DNA from 3 places in the Fusibacter fontis genome. Region 1 is predicted to be linked to each of the others. Evidence: riboswitches for the same ligand, from Rfam matches in the RefSeq annotation. Region 1 holds a riboswitch; each other region holds the start of a gene.
The links. Region 1 has a riboswitch for cyclic di-GMP ahead of ACZ41W_RS01180 (hypothetical protein). Riboswitches for the same ligand answer to the same signal wherever they lie in the genome.

Region 1 (6,636 bases):
TTGGTTCACTTCTCTTTTGTTCAAGAATTTTCTCTACATCCTGTTGAGATGCATATGAATCTATGACAAATTTCTCAGAGTCAACTAAGTGTCGAAAAGTAAACGCCATTGCAGGAATAAATATTGCTGCAATAATACCGAAAATTGCGATTGAAACAATTATTTCAACTAAGGTAAATCCACTTTGTGTATGTTTATTCACTTTCATGTTTTACCTCCTTTAGTTTGGTCCACCGATATGCCATAAGGCATCACTTATTTGAAATTTAATTTCTTCCAAAACTGCATTTAGTGCCGCACCTGTATCTGCTACGTAATACTTATAAGCGCCAGTTCCATTTGTTCCATCTGTAGCTTTTGTTGCATTTGCAATGGCTTGAAGTCCAGAAGAACTTGCACCACTCGTAAATCCGATAACAAAAGTGCGAACTTTGTAATCGGGAAAAGTCTCGGTATTGCCTGTACCTGGATATTTTAACGACCCGTTGAATTGATTTACAACCGTCTGAATGTAATCGTCGTTGCTAGCACCAATGGCTATTCCACCTGAATAATATGCGTTAGAGTATCCGGATGAATAATAACTGCCAATGTTTTGATCATTGGTAACATATGTTTTTCCCAAATCTCCATCATACGTATAATAAAAATTATTATAGTTGTTCCAGCCTGTATATCTAACTGCTAAACCATCATAAGTTGAATTATGCGCATATGGATTATCCCATTTATAATGCACTGCACCCGTTTGATCATAATAAGTAAATCTTACACGCCACCCACTATTCCATATCCAGTCCCAACGATTATACGTATACGTATTTGTTCCACTTGTATAAGTGTGTGCCAACGGTGCATTAAACGTATAGTTTCTAAAACTAATATACTGATGAATACTTTCTACATTGGTGTCTCCATCTACCAGTATAATCATAAAATTCTTTGTTATTTTGCTGGCATTTGTTGGATCGTTATTAAATGCTTCAATCGAACGTAATCCGCGTCTCATGCCATCACCTGTATTCGTACCACCATTAGCTGTCAAGTTTGTGATGATGCCACTCGTTCCAATAAATGTATTTACATTAGGTTGCAATTTAATCATTACATTCTTATTATCTCCAAGTGTACTGTTCGCATTATACGAAAATGGCGATACACTTAAAAAAATGTTTTCATTATCCGCTAATCCTTGGACCATTTTTGTAGCTTCCTGCTTTAATACGTTGAGTCTCGTACTTGCTCCTAAAGAGTAATCCATACTACCTGAACGGTCGATGACAAATGAAACTGAGGCTTGTGCAACTGCAACGTCAGTGAGTCTTGGATCTGAACGATATGCAAGCGTATTTGCCACATTTCCGTATGAACGATCAATGACCTGTAGGGTATTGACACTTTCAAGTTCGGAACTAACAGTTCTTGTTTTGCCATTGACATTTACGGCTAATGAAAACTTCAACAGTCGATCAACGTCCGGCGCATTATCTTTATCAAAAGTTAAATCAAAAGTTACTCCTGGTTCAGCTGTTGCAAGCACTCTTTGAACATGTTGCGTACCATCCCAAACCCACTCAACAAGTTGAGTTTTATTGGAATTGATCATTAAGTAGTTCCATTCATCCGAAAAATAGTCTGCTATGTTTGTTGAAGGCGTTGGATAATCTTTCGCCAATACAAAAACACCCGATGAATCTCTAATGATGTTATTAATTGTTTTGCTTACAATTCTTACATTATGCTGTATATCTGCTTCAACAATTACCATTTCATGGCTTTTATTTGCAAAAATGAACATGTTAAACCCCACGGCTAATACAGTTCCAATTAGTGCGATAACAACAATCAATTCAATTAAAGTAAATCCTTTTATTCTTGTCATTTAAATCACTCCTAATTATTTTTCCAAACTTTCTTGCTCACATCTGCAGGATCAAAATACATGATTCGAGTATATGTTTCTCCTGTATCGTTCATTGTAGCAATTGAAGTGATTTTTATCCAATCGACAAATCCGGAATCAGTTGATTTTATAGCACTCACATCAATTGTACCATTGCCTAAAGCGATATCGTTCTCTGTATAAGATGAAACTGTATTGTTTTTTAAACGATTCATTAATTCAAACGAATTATTAATTAAAGCAGCATATGCCATCTCAGCGCCTGAATATGCTAAATAGTACGTTTCAACATCTTCTTCTTGCGACTTTGCTTGATTTAAGTTGCCGACAAAAACAGCTTGAATAGCAGCAAGTAATATTCCGACTACCATTAAAATCATCAAAATAAATACTAAAGTACCGCCTTTAGACTCGTTTAAAAATATTTGAATCCTCTTATACTTGCTTAACATACGATTCAAAAGGACCTCCCGAATATTTGTGTTCAATCATATCTCGTGAATATGAACTTACATGGGTGAAATCTTTCTAACGTGAAATTTTCACTACATTATTACTCATTATTATATCCAAATAATCAATACTTACGCAGACTTTGCTTGAATTGTCATTGACAATCCAAAATAAAAAAGGCCGCAGTTTACAAACTGCAGCCGAACCGTCATAGATAACTCCTTAGACTTCAAACTTTGCGTCCTATTTTTTCAAATAGTTTGCCAAATATATAGTGTTGAATAGGCTGATATTGTAAGCCTTTTTAAATTGTTTATATATTCATTATTATATCGTATCCGTGTAAAATTGTCTACATGTTCTCATTTCAAGCTGTTCTTATTTTCATATTTTGCAATTTTAAAGACATTTACACTTCATTAATCTATGAGATGCAAATCCAATTCCTAATAAGATCCAAAATATCGGAGCTACAGAAACAACACTATCATTAAATATTGCAGCGATAAGATAACCAATTACAGCGGCAAAGATTCCCACTACATATGCATAGAAATCATTCATATTGGACTGACAACGTTGAGTAAAATTACATGTGTATAATTGCATAAACGTTTTTAAAATATAAGATAAAAACAAAATCAACATAGTGATCAGCGAAATTAATCCCGTATTAATAAGTAACTGTAAGTAATAGCTATGTGGCTTATCTACAACCATACTAAGGGTTCTAAAATAATTGGCTTTCCCCACAAAATCTTCTTGAGGAAAGTACATTCCAAACGTGTCTGGTCCTGTACCTAACCAAAGGTTATTCTTAATTAGCGGAAATGATCTCGACCATATATACCCACGACCCGACGCAAAAGTTTCTCTACCTTCAAATCCCCATTTTTCAGGTTCATATACACTTGTATGAAATTCGCCTAATTTTCCACCTAATTGTATAACATCCTCTTTAATATACCAATTGAGTTTTATGTTATCCAAAGTAGTAATAAGAATTGTTTTTTTTGACGAAACAATTTCTTGTACTTTTAGGGTTTCAGTATCATCAATATGAATTAAATACGAATCCTCGTTGATGTGTTCTTTCGCATATTGCACATTATTATCGTTGTAAAAATGAACATATCCCTTATTGACTGAAAAAGCAATTGTATAGTGATTGGTTTTTATTTTACCGAAATTATCATTTAATTCAAATGACTTAACCATTAAACGATCATCACTTGTCTTTTCAATGTCAGGGTTGAAACTCTTGATTTTTCCGAATAATGAACCATCTGAAAACGTGTTCATCATCAATGCGATACAAATCATTGGAATAATAATGAATATTTTAAATTTGTCACGACAAATTTGTTTTCTCATGAATAGAATTATAATTAACAACGCAATCATGCCACCTAGCATCCCCGCTCTAGATTTGCATCCAATCCACACAGCAAAAAACAACAACAACAGAACAGAAAATAATCCTGTTTTTAAGCGGCTTTTTATCCCGAAGTATAATGCTGTCGCTAGAGGAAATACCATCGCCATATAGCTTCCAACATAATTCGAATTGCCCATGGTTGCAATAATTTCTTTTCCCACATTAACAATGGTTTTTGAATCAGCAATATAATGATATTGAAAAGGATAAATTAATCGTCTGCCAATCCATGTATTTAAATAATCTTTACCAAAAAACTGAAAAAATCCAAGTAAACAGATCATAAAGGCTGAAATCAATAAAGATCCTATAATGATTTTAATCGCTTTTTCAGAAGTCACTTGCTGATAGGCTAAAACAAACATAATCAAATAGGATATAAGAACAAGAATACCTTCGCCATGGTGAACATATCCATGCAATGAAATAAACGAATAATCAGATAACAGGCTAGAAACAATCATTGTTAAGCCAACCAACACAACCCATATCAGCGCAGAATCCCAAACTAAATGAAACCGATCAAAAACAACTCTTAGCAAAAGTAAAATGGTACCAACAACAGAGAGTGTTATGATAAATAATGATTTGTAATACGAAAAATAATCATTTTCAATATATGCACCCGTCCAACATTCAAACCACTCTCCCTCTAGTATAATTACGCGAAATCTCAAAATAAGTGGAACAACCGCGATTAATAATATTAGTGGCATGATGTAAATTATTTCTTTTGCATTTTGCTCATTAATTTTTTTCATAATCACCTTTCAACACAACGACAGATAAAAGGATTGCAAGTACTTAATACATGCAATCCTTGGATCATTAATAATAGTCTGTTGTTATCATTAATAGAATACGATTAATTAGTTTTTAACTGCTGCTGCTGTTCCATTTGTGTAGGTTACAGTATATCCTTTAACAGTATACACAAAACTATCTGCGTCTGTTACTGTTAAAGCAGTTCCGTTTAAAGGACCTGTTAAATCAAGTAAAGATGTAGATGTCAAACCAATTCCTGAAACAGATCCATTACTTGCTTGTAATGCTACTAATGATGTGTAAATAGTTTTAGCTTCTGCTAATGCAGCTTTTTCATTAGCATTATCTGTAAATCCACCCAATCTTGGAATAGCGATTGCAGCTAAAATACCTAAGATTACGATAACTACGATTAACTCGATAAGAGTAAATCCGCCTGCTCTTTTCTTTTTCAATGCTTTCATCATGTGTTTCTTCCTCCTTAACATTTATGTTTTATTAGGCTTTCGCCCTATATGTTTAATGCTATTTCTTTACTATTTCACTGTTTTGAGCATGTCAAACATTGGCAACAGCATAGAAATAACAATAAAACCAACCACTACCGCCATGACGATGATCATCAATGGCTCCAGCATACTGATCATCTTTGAAATCGCTGCATCCAGCTCTTCATCGTAATAGTCTGCCGTCTTATCAAGCATTTCCTCAAGCGAACCAGATTCTTCACCGATGCTTACCATGGAAATCACCATCGGCGGAAAGACGCCTACTTTTTTTAGAAGCGAACTGAGCGCTATCCCTTTTTTCATATCTTCAGTAACTACTGCAATGCCATCGATTACCACTTGATTACCCGTGACATTTCCAGAGGTTTCAAGCGCTTGGATGATAGGGATTCCACTTGCCAATAGTGTCGACATGGTTCGTGTAAATCGAGATGTTGCAATTTTGGCAATTTGCACTTTCATGACGGGTATGCTGAGTTTCACTCTGTCGAAAAATCGTCTCCCACCAACTGTACGCTTAACTTGCTTTATACCCATAATAATGGCGATGATACCTGCTAAAAATAAATACCAATACACTTTTATCGCATCACTGAGTCCCATTAAAAATCGAGTTGGACCAGGTAATTCGGTCCCAGAAGCTGTAAACATCTCAGTAAATCTTGGCAAGATAAACGTCAACATAAAAATAACAACACCTACAACTAATATACTTAAAATCATCGGGTACATCATCGCCCCTTTGATTTTACTATTGATTTTATTTTCTTTCGTGTAATGTTCTGACATTTTCATGAGAACATTGTCCAAATTACCTGTTAACTCCCCTGCTTCGACCATGTTTACAAGCAGTGAAGGAAATATTTTAGGATGTTGCCTCATGGCTACAGAGAGAATATCTCCTTTTTGTACTTGAGTGGCCATTTTTTTGATTACCCCTGCAAGCCGTTTATTATCTGTCTGTGCACTCAAAACATCCAGACACGTTAGTAGCGGCATCCCTGCATTGAGCATGGTATGAAGCTGTTTACAGAACATAGCGATATCATTGACTTTTACGCGTTTCTGAAAGATTTCAAGTTGTGAAATATCCTGTCCTTTTTCTTCTTCAATCGTAATCGACACCGGTCGATGACCCTTTGCTCGAATCATACGCATAGTTTCATCGCGAGATTCTGAACGATAGACGGTTTCAATGACATGTCCCTTCAAATCTATTTCTTTACATCTATAAACATGTACCATGTTAGCCCCCCAATTTACATATAGCCAATTTGTTTCATGACCATATCTAAGTCTACTGCGTACTTACGCAATGTTTGTTGATCAATTTGATGTTTTTTGTATAAGTCAATCAATGAGGCATCCATTGTAATCATCCCCTGATTTATACCTGTTTGTATCACTGTTTGCATTTGATGCGTTTTGCCTTCGCGGATCAGATTTCGAATCGCGGTATTGGCAACCATGATCTCAAAAGCAACGACACGTCCCGTGCCATCTGCCTTTGGTAATATTTGCTGCGATATAACCGCTTCGAGTACAGATGCCAATTGAATACGCACTTG
Region 2 (6,636 bases), 1.3 Mb from region 1:
TGCATTTAGCATCGGCGTTGTGAACATCAGTCGAACAAAAGGATATTCTCAGTCGCAAGAAGATTTAAAGCTTTACCGACTGAAACAACACTTTATGGAGCACTTGCGTAGCGGAGATACGTTTACCCAGTGGAACGAGTCACAAATGGTGATCTTGTTGCCAGGAGTGGATACCCCTTTAATGGAACAAATTTTACAACGTGTTCTCAGTTCATTCCCACTACAGCAAGATCTTCACATTACTCAAATCAAGCACATGACGGCAGATGGAGAAAATCCTCTTAAAGCATCTATTCTATAATAAGTGATCTATTCAACACGATTTAAAGGCGTATCCCAATCAGGATACGCCTTTTTGATTCATCTAATACGGCTTATGAGTGTTTATCTTTTCTTACGAAGCCATACGCCAATACTTGCAACAATTCCTCCTAAACCATAGAATAGCTCAGCAGGAAGTTGACCTGTTTGTGGCAATGCATCTCCAAGAGGTACAGTTTCTTCTTCTACTTCAACCACTGGCACAACTGCTTCATCTGGTTCATCTACATAAAAACGATCAATATCAAACGCTGCAAGTGGCGTCACTTCTTCTTCAATGACTACTGTGGTTGGCTGAGTTGCTGGTTCAGTTGTTGGTATAGTTTCAGGTTCAGGTTGTGGTTCTCTTTCTCGTTCTGTTACAGGTTCTGTTTGAGGTTCTGTTGGAATTTCAGGTGCTACATAGGTATATTGATAAATAACATCAATGTTTCCTTCTACATAAACACCATTTTGATTGGCTGGCGTTTCATTTAAAGTATAGTTTGGAAATACTTTTGGACTGGTTGTATATGGTGTTCCAATCTGACCAGTAATTGTTTCTGGTGCAACGATATCCATTCCATTGTGCGTCCAATGGATGCTCACTGTACCATTTACAATTGGTACTGGTACAAAATGAGCGGTATAAGTGATGTCTCTATTTCCCATAACTGCAGTCATGGTCGCTTGATCACTTGTGTAAGCTGCATCGGTTTCATAATCCAGTTGAATTTGGACTTGTGAACCAACGGAAACAGGCATCTCTATTTCAGGGATTTCAATGACTTCCCATGACCAATGACTAAACAGATATCCGGTATTTGGTACAGCTGAAATGGTATAGGTTTCTCCTTCCATGTAGACGCCACTACCACTCAATGTACCGGTTCCAATAGGTTCATCGATTAATGTCACATTGTGTTTTGGAATTTCTCTGAAGTGTGCTGTATAAATCACACCTCGTTCTCCCATGACATCGGATAATGTTGGGTTATCATTTTCATTTGGAATGGGTTCTGAACCCGTATCAAGTGTTGAATACTCACTTGTTTCTTTCGGTTCAATGATTTCTTCTTCATAAACCCAAGTCCATTTCACAAATTCATACCCTGTGTTTGGAGTAGCAGTTAATGTATATGTTTCACCAGGGTAGTAGAGTCCAGCACCAGTTAAATTCCCACCTTCCATTGGATCTGCGATGGTTTCAACATTATAACCTTGGATTGGTTCAAAAATAGCGGTTCCATTTAAATCATACCATGGCATAATGAGTGTCAATGGATTGTCGTATACAACCCAAGGATTGCCTGGAATTGGAGGTACTGGAGGAGGCGTTGATCCACCGTCTAACAAGACGACAAATGGATTTTCATCAAATTCCCATCTGACAAATTGATACCCTCTGTTTGGTGTAGCTGTCATAGTGACGGTTTCGCCATCTTCATATATACCAGATGTTTCTGCAGTTCCAGAGCCCTCTGGAGAAACAGAAAGGTTTAGATGATACTCAAGAAGTTCATACATATGTGTGGTTACGATAATATCATAACTTGGAACGGTGATTTCAAAAGAATTTGGATATGACCAATAATTGGAATTTTTCATTGGTTCAATCCCACTGTTAATCGTAATCATCGGCTGTGGTTCAACCGAATAATATTGAAACCAATAACCATTTTCAGGTATCACTGTAATGGTAATTCGTTCGCCTTCAGGATAATACCCATTTCCTCCGACGATTTGTGCAGTTCCTTCAGGGTCGACAACTGTCTGGACATGTCGCATTGGAATTGGTTCGAAATTCGCTGTTAATGAGAGATCATGGTTTGGCATTCCAATATTTAGAGTGCTATTTGTTGAAAAAACAGTTGTTGTTCCTGTTTCAGTCCAGTTGACAAATCGTGCACTTTCGAGCGGATTTGCAATAAGCGTTATTGGACTGTCGTAAGGATACTCATCTGCTGGAGTTCCCGTAACTGTTCCTAGATTCAAATCATTTGAACCATAAGTCAATGTGTAATACTCCATGTTAAACACTGCTTTAAAATCTAGTGGAGATACTGCTGGTAGTGTTAAGTCACTTGTTCCATCTGGATGATTGGATATTTCAATTCCATTAAAAAATCGATCCATCTCAGTAATTGAATGGTAATTACTGCTCATTGGTAACTTCATTTCCCAGTGATCAAAAGAATATCCAATGGCTGGTTGTGCGGTTAAGTGACAAATTGAAAAAAGATTCCACATACCCGCACCTGAGACTGTACCACCATTTGATGGTTCTGCAATTGCTGATATTAAAACTTGCGGAATCGGGATTGGGCCACAATCCGTTTCTTCAGCAAATGTGTACGATTGTCCCCCGACAATCAACATCAAGCTGAGTAAAATCATTACAAATTTTTTACCTACTTTCATAACATACTCCTCTCTTTAATGACTAAAGAAAGGCCGGTTGCACTATTTGCTCCACAGTATTCAAGTGCCCATTTTAGAAAACTGTTTCATCACATCCTCCTTATACAAAGTAAAACATCTAAAACAAAACAAACCATCGACGATCCATTCCTCAGTCCTCGACGTTTAATTTATACCTTGTTTAAAGTGATACAAACGCTTGTGGATAATGTCACGCGTGACACTGTCATTTAACTGTACTTTGTTATTCTTTTCTCTCTTCGGGTATAATACCATCGATGAATTCAAGGAGGTCACTGTGAAAATCTTAAAAAATGAAACGAGTATCCGCTTTCGAATGATAACTGTAACTGCTATCATCATAGTGATTGTTACAGTTGCTTTAATTGCTAGTCATTATCGAGATTCTATGGCCCTTGTCAAAGAAACTGCCATTTCAAGAGCTGTTCAAGTAAAAAATTTTATAGCACCTGAAGTTGAACAATCCTTAGAGGATTATGTTGAAATTGCCACGGCTGGCGATTCAACTTCAGATATTTATACTCAAATAAAATCAAAAATTGAAACCATTCAAGGTGTGACAGGGGCAAAATTCGTCTATCTGTCCCTTAAACTTGAAGGACAATGGATTTATTTTGCAGATGGCTATGAAGCTGGAAATCCGCTTTTTACGCCCCTTTCTACGCCAGTAGAATCTGACTATGAATCTATCTATGAAATGCTTGAAACCTCCGGAGAAGAAATCCCTGGAAAATACGAAAATGGCGACTTTGGAAGGCTCATGAGCAGTTATTTTCCAGTAAAAGATGATAGTGGACGTGTGGTCGCTGTTATAGGTACGGATTTTGATATTGAACAAAATTACCAGTTTTTTATTAAGCAATTTATTAGAAGTCTTATTATTTCACTTGTTTTAATGCTATCCACAATATTTGTCATCGATCTATTTATTCGAAAATGGATTACGTTGCCTTTACAGACCATGCTGACGGCGACAACTGCTATTTCAAATGGAGATCTTCAAAGCAGTATGCCCGATATCGGCAAAGGTGAAGTGCTTAAATTATCTGCCTCTATTCAGCAGATGCAGCATCAGCTACGCTCAATTGCCATACAAATTCAGCAAACCGCTTCACAGGTTTCAGAAGGTGCTGCACATCTAAGTGAGATGAGTTTGCAACTTTCTCAAGATGCCAGTGAACAGTCCCATGCAGCAGCAGGCATCACGACTTCTATTGCACAGCTTGAAAGGGATGCAAGGCGAAGCGCTGAAAACGCTTCAAATGGGCTAATGCTTTCAGAAAATGCCATTTCTGAAGTGATAAGTGGGACAAACGGTGCTTCCCAACTGGTTCACACGATGCAGGATTTAGAGAAATCGGCGCTCGAAATGAAACGCATTAATCGGGTCATTGATGATTTAGCCTTTCAAACACATATATTGGCGCTCAATGCCGCTATAGAAGCTGCACGTGTCGGCGAAGCTGGAAAAGGTTTCTCAGTGGTTGCTGAAGAAGTTCAAAACTTAGCAAAATTATCCTCTCAGTCTTCAAAAGAAACCGCAAGTTTAATCGAAAGTGTCTTTAAACAAGCAAAAGCTGGACTTAATCAATCAGAAATTATGCTATGCGACTTTCAGACGATTGAAAAGCATGTTTCAGAGATTAAAGCCAGCAGTCTTGAAATTGACAAGATCAACACAAGTCAGTCCACTGCAATTATGGAAATTTCAAACTGGATGCAGCATATTTCTGACAGTATCTTAAGAACAAGTACCACGGCAGATGAAACCGCCGCTTCAAGTGAAGAGCTCAATGCACAAGCAGAAAATCTCAATCGTCACACACATCAGTTTAAACTTTAATAACTTTTAACGATCTCCCATATTTATAGATACAAATCATGACCATTCTATTATATAATTAAACGAGATTGATATATTCTAACACTTCATTTTCATTCATCCATATAGAAGATCAATATAGATCGCTAACAGGGGGATTATATGGCATTTAAAGATTTTATCAAACGCAATCGATGGATTATCAGCACTTTTTTAATTGCTTATGTCGTTATACTTATTGGATTCGCAGTTATAGAGATTTTTCCGTTTGGCGATCAACAAATTATGGTCATCGACAGTTGGCATCAGTACTATCCGTTTTTACAGGAGCTGCATCACAAGTTACAATCAGGGGAATCGCTCTTTTATTCATGGCATCCGGGATTAGGCGTCAACTTTTTCCTCATCATGGCATATTATGCGTTTAGCCCGATTTATCTACTTTCCATTGTGTTTCCAAAAGCCTATTTGAGAGAGTTTATGATGCTGGCAACTGGACTCAAGATTGCACTCGCGGGAACTTTCTTTTCCATCTACATTAAGCGCGTCTTTGATAAAAACGATATTTCCATCACTTTATTTGGACTACTATACGCATTTTGCGGCTTTAACATGGGCTATTACTGGAACATTATGTGGCTCGATGCAGTCGCACTATTACCGCTCATCATTTTAGGTGTTCATCAGCTGATTCAGCATCAAAAATGGATTCTTTACACGCTCACACTCAGTCTCGCGCTCATCAGTAACTTTTATATTGGATTTTTTATTTGTCTCTTTCTTCTCTTTTATTTTTTTGTTCTGCTGATTTGTCAAAACCAGAAAATTCAACTTAAGTGGTTGTTTCATAAAACGCTTACCATGGGAATTGCCTCACTTTTGGCAATTGGCATCGCTTCTGTTGTATTGATTCCTACTTACAAAGGATTACAATTAACACATGCGGTAAATAGCACATTCCCTCAAGTATTTAAACCGTATTTTGAAACGCTTGCACTGGTCAACAATTTGCTTCCGACTATTGCACCTACCGTTAAAAGCGGTCTACCAAATATTTTTTCAGGATTTGCGAGCTTATTTTTCATGGCTTTCTTTTTTGCTTCTCCAGAGATTCCGTTTCGAAAAAAAGTCTCCGCTTTCCTGTTGACTGTCTTTTTCATGCTGAGCTTTAATTTCAATGTTCTGAATTATATTTGGCATGGTTTTCATTTTCCTAACGAAGTGCCTTACCGATTTTCATTTTTATTGTCTTTTTTACTCATTAGCTGGGGATATGAAGGCTTTAAGTCTTATAAAAGCGTTCGACTGAGAAATGTAGGGATTATTCTATTTGGATTTATTTTATTCTTACTCATCGACTGGAAACTCGGATCGATGCTTGGATTAACCGTTCCAATGCCAGATGAAATGTTTTTAGTTAGCTTAGGACTAACACTTTTATACGGCGTGTTGGTCGTTGTTTCCCATAGAGAACGCTTACCGAAGCATACATTTGCAATCGGGTTGTCTATTTTGATCATCGGTGAAGTGGTTCTTTCCGGCATTATTGGAACCACTAGTACCAATAGTTCAAGCAGACAAATGTATCCATACCTTAAGGAAGATGTCGATGCCGCCGTTCAATACATTGATACTCAATCCGATCAGTTTACGCGAACGGATATGATAAAATGGTATACCACCAACGATCCGACACTCTATGGTTATCAAGGTGCTTCCATGTTTTCTTCCACAGCCAATGCCAATGTGACGACGCTCATGCAACGCATTGGACTTGCTGCATCACCAGAGTCTAATCGCTATTTATACTCAAGTAATACACCCGTTGTGAACTTGATTCTCAATATGAATTATCTTCTAGGCAGAAATCAAGATGGTGATTATCCAAGCGCTACAATGACAAAAGTATTCGACAGCAATCAAGTTCACGTCTATCGCAATAACTATCCATCGACTCTTGGATTTATGGTGGATCAATCATTCTACACATGGAATACACAATCTTCTGATGTCTTCGACGTTCAAGAAGATTTTGTACGGGCAGCAACTAAAAATGATCTTTCACTCTTTCG
Region 3 (6,636 bases), 1.2 Mb from region 1:
TAGATTTAGGGATTGATGAACTGAAAGATTTGGTATTGAAACTCGGTGGTGCAATTGTGCCAGCTCATGTGAATAAATCAGCCAATAGCATGATCGTCAATTTAGGCTTTATTCCTAAGGAACTGGATGTTCATTGTATTGAAGTACACAAAAAAAGCCCCATCAATGAGCCGTTGATTCAAGGTTACAACATCATCTATAATTCAGATGCACATTATTTAATCGATATTCAAGAACCGATTCATCAAATTGAATTAGAGGAAAAAACGTGTCAGGCAGTTATTGACTATTTTTTAGGAAAGGGCCAACTATGAGAGAATTATCGTTGCATATTTTAGACATTGCACAAAATTCAATCAGTGCAAAAGCAGAATGTATGCGAATTGTCGTGATTGAAGATCTTGTTGAAGATCAATTGATGATCAAAATAAAAGATGATGGTACCGGAATGGATTCTGAGACGGTTGAGAAAGTCATTGATCCATTTTATACGACTCGAACAACACGTAAAGTTGGGCTAGGGATCCCGCTATTCAAACTTTCTGCTGAGCAATGCGGGGGGTATTTTACCATTAAATCACAGCTTGGAGTGGGAACAGAGATTACAGCTGTTTTTCAACACAGTCATATTGATCGTGTACCACTTGGAAGTATGCCAGATACTATTGTCACAATTATTAATGCCTGTGATCAAATGGATTTAATCTATACGCATACTTATAATGGTGCTTCCTTTACGCTCAATACAAAGGAAATTAAAAAGCTATTAAATGGCGTTCCAATTAGCAACATCGATGTCATTACTTGGCTTCGAGAATACATTGCAGAAGGATTAGAAGAAATAAAAGTTAAAAGTTCTGAGGTGCCAATTGAATTTTAGAAAAATGGGTATTCAGGTAATTGTTGTATCTATATTATTTGTTATTTTGACTAATTATATCGAAATAGACGCTTCGATACGCATCGCTCTTAGTGTTTTTGGAATCGGTTCGGGCGTTTTACTGTTTTTTTTAGATGGCTATAGTCATTTAGATTGATAGAGGAGAGAGCTATGAGTAAAAAAAGAAAAATCATTTCGACAGTATTAATCATTGTCGGAATCGCAGTGGCTGCTTTTCCTATTTATGATCGAATCTATGCTTATTATTGGCAGCAAAAACTGCTTGCTGCGTTTGATGATGAGCTCGAACTCAGTATCAACGCACCTGAAGAAGTAGCATCAGATTATATCGGACTCGAAGATATTTATAGTAGCTCAAATGCTGCAGAAACAGATGGAACAACTGAAACAGAAAATCAAACAACCGCTACTTCAGAAGGAACCTCCGAGGGAACGACAGAAAAGAAAGCACCTGTAGTAGACAAAAGCGTTGTTGCCAAGATAAAAATCAAAAAGATTGATGTTTTGATGCCAGTGTTAGTAGGCGCGACGGAGAAAAATCTAAATCGTGGTGCAGCCATTATTAAAGGTAGTAGTGCATTTGGCGAAGTGGGAAATGTTTCAATCGCAGGTCACCGCGGTCGCTCTTATGGTGTGTTTTTTAATCGTCTCAATGAAATTAAAAATGGTGACGTGATTGAAATTGTCACAAAAGAAAAAATCTATAAATACACCGTTTATAAAGTGCATATTGTTGAACCGGAAGATGTTTCTGTATTAAATAGCAATGGAAAGGATAAGATTTTAACATTGGTCACTTGTGATCCTGTTAAAAACCCGACGCATCGACTCATTATTCATGCGCTACAAAATCCGTAGAAATATCAGTGTGAAAATATCAGGGTGAAAATCTCGTTGGTTTCGCCATTTGTCATGATTATTTAATAGTTTTTTGAAGTACACATGCTATAATGTAAGTAACACTTAGTGAAGAAGTATCTTTTCACGATAACGGCAAACCATTGGAAACGGTGGGACGCAAAGCCATAGGGCCTTTCGAAAGAATGGCAGCCGCGCTACCGAATGGAAAGTTTTTCTATTTTTTGAAAACTAAAAGCTAAAAATTGAAAACTGAAAATTGAATACGTGAAAGATAGTCTCTTCAACGATAATAGCAAACCATTGGAAACGATGGGACGCAAAGCCATAGGGCCTTTCGAAAGAATGGCAGCCGCGCTACCGAAAGGAGAGCAATATGAAACGATTTAACCGTTTTACAGTCTGCTTGTTTGCATTAGTTTTACTAATTGTTCAAGTAGCAGTTGTCGTTCCCTCTTATGCTTCTGATGAGATTTTGATTGAAGCACTTCATTCAAAGGGAGTTGTAAAGATTCAAATGTCTCAATTGAGTCAGACTAAAAACGTGGTCTTGATTGAAAAAGATGGAACAAGGTATACGTATCCACTAAACACGACGCAACCTGTTCAATTCCCACTGCAAATGGGAAATGGTGTGTATCAAGTTCGAATCATGGAACAAATCAGTGGAACCAAGTACAAGGAGTTATCTCAAGCTACAATTGACTTAAATCTCGAAGATTCAAATTCAGTATTTTTAAATAGCATTCAAGATATTAATTGGGAAGGTAGTTCAACAGTTGTCGAACTCGCTCAATCGTTGACACGTGATGCGAAAACAGATGAAGAAAAAGTCTTAGCCATTTACCGTTATGTCACTCAACAGTTTTCGTATGATTATAATAAAGCTAAAACAGTTTCGTCTGGCTATATTCCAAATGTTGACGAGTTAATGCGTTCACATTCAGGTATATGTTACGATTATGCAGCGGTTTTTGCAGCGATGTCGCGCAGTGTAGGTATACCGACTCAATTGATTAAGGGGTATAGCACTACGACGGGTAGCGTGTACCACGCATGGAATGCAGTATATGTAAACGGCAGCTGGAAAACAATTGACTCTACAGTTGATAGTACGAAAGGTGAACTCAAAAAGGGTTCACAAATCTACAAATCGAGTGAAGAGTATACTGTGACTAAAATATATTAAATAATTTTATTTTGAAACAAAGCATCTTTATAAAACTGTTTATAGGGGTGCTTTTTTTTTAATTTTTTGTAAATTGTCAATAATTCATATCATTTCATGTGAAAATAGGATAGAATTATAAAGTTGAATTTTTTTTTTAGAATCAGTTAGGAGAATATGAATGTCACAAAGTAATGGAATTATCAATATCGCTGTTATCGCACACGTCGATGCAGGAAAGTCAACTTTAGTCGATGCGTTTTTGAGTCAAAATAATGTTTTTAGAGAGAATGAAGTTGTACCGGATTGCGTCATGGATAGCAATGATCTTGAAAGAGAACGCGGCATTACAATCTATTCAAAAAACTGCTCGATTATGTATAAAAATCATAAAATTAATATAGTGGATACACCAGGCCATGCGGACTTCTCATCAGAAGTAGAGCGCATCATGAAAACCGTGGATACCGTAATCCTATTAGTGGATTCAAGTGAAGGCCCTATGCCACAAACAAGATTTGTTTTAAAGAAATCATTGGAAAGGGGATTAAGACCTATCCTCTTTATTAACAAAATTGATAAAAAAGACCAAAGAGCAGAAGAAGTTGTCGATTTAGCATTTGACTTATTTGTAGAGTTAAATGCCAATGATGAACAATTAGAATTCCCAATTGTATATGGTATTGCAAAAGAAGGGATTGCGAAATTATCGCTTGAAGATGAAAGCAATGATTTATCCCCACTATTTGATTTGATTTTAGACCACGTGAAGCCTTATTCTGAAGATCCGTCAGAGCCTTTGAAAATGCAAATATCATCCCTTGATTATGATGATTATGTGGGACGTTTAGGTATTGGTCGTGTGACAAGAGGCACCATTAAACAAGGGGATCAAGTGATTGTATGCAAAAGCGAAGGCGTACAAGAACGTGCAAAAATATCCAAATTATACGTGTATGAAGGTTTACACAAACGTGAAGTATCAGAAGCTATAGCGGGTGATATGGTGGTTATTGCCGGAATCGACAATATCTCTATTGGTGAGACGATTTGTAATCCAAGTTTTATTGAACCAATGGAAATGATTGAAATCGAGGAACCGACACTTTCTATGAACTTTTTAATTAACGATTCACCATTCTGTGGAAAAAGCGGAAAGTTCGTAACCAATCGCCATTTAAAAAATAGATTGGATAAAGAGCTTGAAGTAAATGTTGGTTTAAGAGTAGATGCACTGGATTCTGTTCAAGATGGATACCGCGTTTCAGGTCGTGGCGAGCTTCATTTATCCATATTGCTTGAAAATATGAGAAGAGAAGGATATGAAGTTGCCGTTTCAAAACCACAAGTTTTGATGAAAACCATCAACGGTCAAAGATGTGAACCGATTGAACGCGTGATTGCCATTGTACCGGACGAGTATTCTGGAGCTGTTATTTCAGAACTTAGTATCCGAAAAGGTTTGATGGACTCTATGCAAACAGAAGATGGATATACGCGAGTTGAGTTTCTCGTTCCAACACGTGGTTTATTAGGGTATAGAAGTGAGTTTGTAAACGTAACACGTGGTGAAGGTGTTCTCATTCGATCGTTTGCAGAATTCCAACCGTATAAAGGGGAAATTCCAAAGCGTAACAACGGAGTATTGATCTCTCAACAAGGTGGCGTTGCAATGGGATATTCACTATTTAATTTATCTGAAAGAGCGACAATGATGATTGATGCTGGAACAGAAGTATATGAAGGCATGATTATTGGGATTAATTCTCGTCGTGAAGATATGACAGTTAATCCAACTAAGAATAAAAAGATGACGAATACGCGTTCTTCAGGTAACGATGATGCCATTAAGTTAATTCCACCTAAAATTTTCAATATGGAAGAGGCACTCACGTTTATTGAAGATGACGAGTTGTTAGAAATCACACCAGATGCATTAAGAATGAGAAAAAGAATCTTAAATGAGACAGACCGTGTGAGATACCGAAACAAAGTCAATAAAGAACTTGAAAACTCAGAAGAGCTTGATACTGCTGAAGAAGCAGTATAAATAAAACATAAAACGAGTCATTTATAAATCTATAAAGCTATACATTTAAACATTCGATAGCCACTACAATTCAGCGAATCATGCTGGGGTGTAGTGGCTATTTTTATTGCGACAATTAAATAATGACAATTGACAAAATATGGAAATTGCGATATGATAAAAAGCATAATAAAAATGGTAATAAATGGAAATTTAAAAAGACAAAAGTTTTACATTTATGGAGGTAATTTGATGCATTCGCTTGAAGCAACGATGATTGTTCCCTTGATTATTATATTGGTACTGATGTTTTCGCTGATGATTTATTTTGCAGCAGGTGTGAGTTTGTCAGAAGTGAATCATTCGAAGTATTTTATCGTGAATATGACTGAAAATGGGCAAATTAATTCTTATGAAGGTAGGGAAACGTCCTTAATCATGTCCTACTCTCATGATCTTTTTAGAGAAGTCTTTTGTTACTCAGTAAGAGAAGACTTAAGTAATCCCTTTTCAACGTTGATGGATACACAAAGTTTTAATTTTGAGTCCCAATATATTCTGACAAAAGTCAAGCGACTGCAAATGGCTATATTAAAGTATTCGGTAGATTCAGTTTTTAATTATCAAGCGAAATAGCGCGCACAATCAAAGTCAGTAACAATTTGATTGATAGACGTGTGGAGGTGAGGATGAGAGATCAATTTAAGATATATATAAAACGTCAAGACGGTGTAATATCTGTTTTTATGGTGTTTTTAATTCCCGTGATGATTATTTCAAGTGTTGTGATCTATCTCTTTTTATCGAAGTACATGCTTGAAAATAAGGCGTATAAAGTGAGTTATGCCACAAGCCAAGCGTATTTATCCACCTATAATGCCATGATGTTTGAACAGTATACGATGTTTGTGACATATGACGAGGATCAATTGCAACAAATGCTTCAGCATTATTTTGAGGTAAATGAGTTAACTGAGAAGCTTCATGAGGATGCGATAGAGATTCAGTTTAAACAGTTGTCTCAGCCAAAAGTGTTTCAGAAAGTTGTTGCTGAGAGCGCAGCTGTAACATCTGGAAAACTTTTAACAAATTTTACGATTGATTTACTCAATCAATATAAGTTATGTGACAAAATTCGAGAGGTGCATGATAAGTTTTCTAGTTATGAACAATCTTTATCAGAGCAGTTTTCACTCAATCAGTTAGAACCATACATAGATGGCATTCGAGGCGTTTCGGATATTGATCGATATGTGAAAGAGGCAAAACAAGCGCTTTCGGATAAGTATCAAAAGTATTTTGATATTAAAACTGCATTTGACGATAGTATTGAACAAGTAAAAGCAGAATTTGATGAAACCGAGAAGTCTCTTAAGGCAATCTGTGAAGAAAAAACTTCCCAGTGGAATGACGCAACAAAATTGTTTGTTGACCAATATACGCAGGCAAATGACCAATTCGATCAAATCACAATCATCACAAATCAAATGGCCCCACTTACAGCACAACTTGATGAAATTCAGGTAGAACTCACGAGTATGGAAGCATCCATCGGCGAAATTGAAGAAGCCATTAAAAGTGAAAAGGACAAAAAGAAAAAGGAAGCATTGACCAATCAACTCAATCGGCTTGAAAGAGCCTTTAGTGCAAAACAAAGTGAGTATGATGCCACTTTGCAAA

Region 2: linked by a shared signal. The riboswitch ahead of ACZ41W_RS10415 (InlB B-repeat-containing protein) and the one ahead of ACZ41W_RS01180 (hypothetical protein) in region 1 are both predicted to bind cyclic di-GMP.
Region 3: linked by a shared signal. The riboswitch ahead of ACZ41W_RS06845 (transglutaminase-like domain-containing protein) and the one ahead of ACZ41W_RS01180 (hypothetical protein) in region 1 are both predicted to bind cyclic di-GMP.

Annotation. Positions count from the first base shown of each region.
Region 1 covers NZ_AP042445.1:298,516-305,151, reverse strand. The annotation lists gene ACZ41W_RS01190 (Ig-like domain-containing protein) at 1-208, opposite strand, end outside; gene ACZ41W_RS01185 (prepilin-type N-terminal cleavage/methylation domain-containing protein) at 221-1,882, opposite strand; gene ACZ41W_RS01180 (hypothetical protein) at 1,894-2,364, opposite strand; cyclic di-GMP riboswitch class I at 2,549-2,631, opposite strand; gene ACZ41W_RS01175 (O-antigen ligase family protein) at 2,756-4,555, opposite strand; gene ACZ41W_RS01170 (type II secretion system protein) at 4,664-5,026, opposite strand; gene ACZ41W_RS01165 (type II secretion system F family protein) at 5,096-6,313, opposite strand; gene ACZ41W_RS01160 (type IV pilus twitching motility protein PilT) at 6,328-6,636, opposite strand, start outside.
Region 2 covers NZ_AP042445.1:2,333,091-2,339,726, forward strand. The annotation lists gene ACZ41W_RS10410 (AfsR/SARP family transcriptional regulator) at 1-301, shown strand, start outside; gene ACZ41W_RS10415 (InlB B-repeat-containing protein) at 385-2,721, opposite strand; cyclic di-GMP riboswitch class II at 2,744-2,827, opposite strand; gene ACZ41W_RS10420 (methyl-accepting chemotaxis protein) at 3,020-4,585, shown strand; gene ACZ41W_RS10425 (YfhO family protein) at 4,727-6,636, shown strand, end outside.
Region 3 covers NZ_AP042445.1:1,514,190-1,520,825, reverse strand. The annotation lists gene ACZ41W_RS06860 (PHP domain-containing protein) at 1-314, shown strand, start outside; gene ACZ41W_RS06855 (ATP-binding protein) at 311-880, shown strand; gene ACZ41W_RS06850 (class D sortase) at 1,052-1,759, shown strand; cyclic di-GMP riboswitch class I at 1,884-1,964, shown strand; cyclic di-GMP riboswitch class I at 2,044-2,124, shown strand; gene ACZ41W_RS06845 (transglutaminase-like domain-containing protein) at 2,136-2,948, shown strand; gene typA (translational GTPase TypA) at 3,109-4,977, shown strand; gene ACZ41W_RS06835 (hypothetical protein) at 5,209-5,592, shown strand; gene ACZ41W_RS06830 (DUF5702 domain-containing protein) at 5,646-6,636, shown strand, end outside.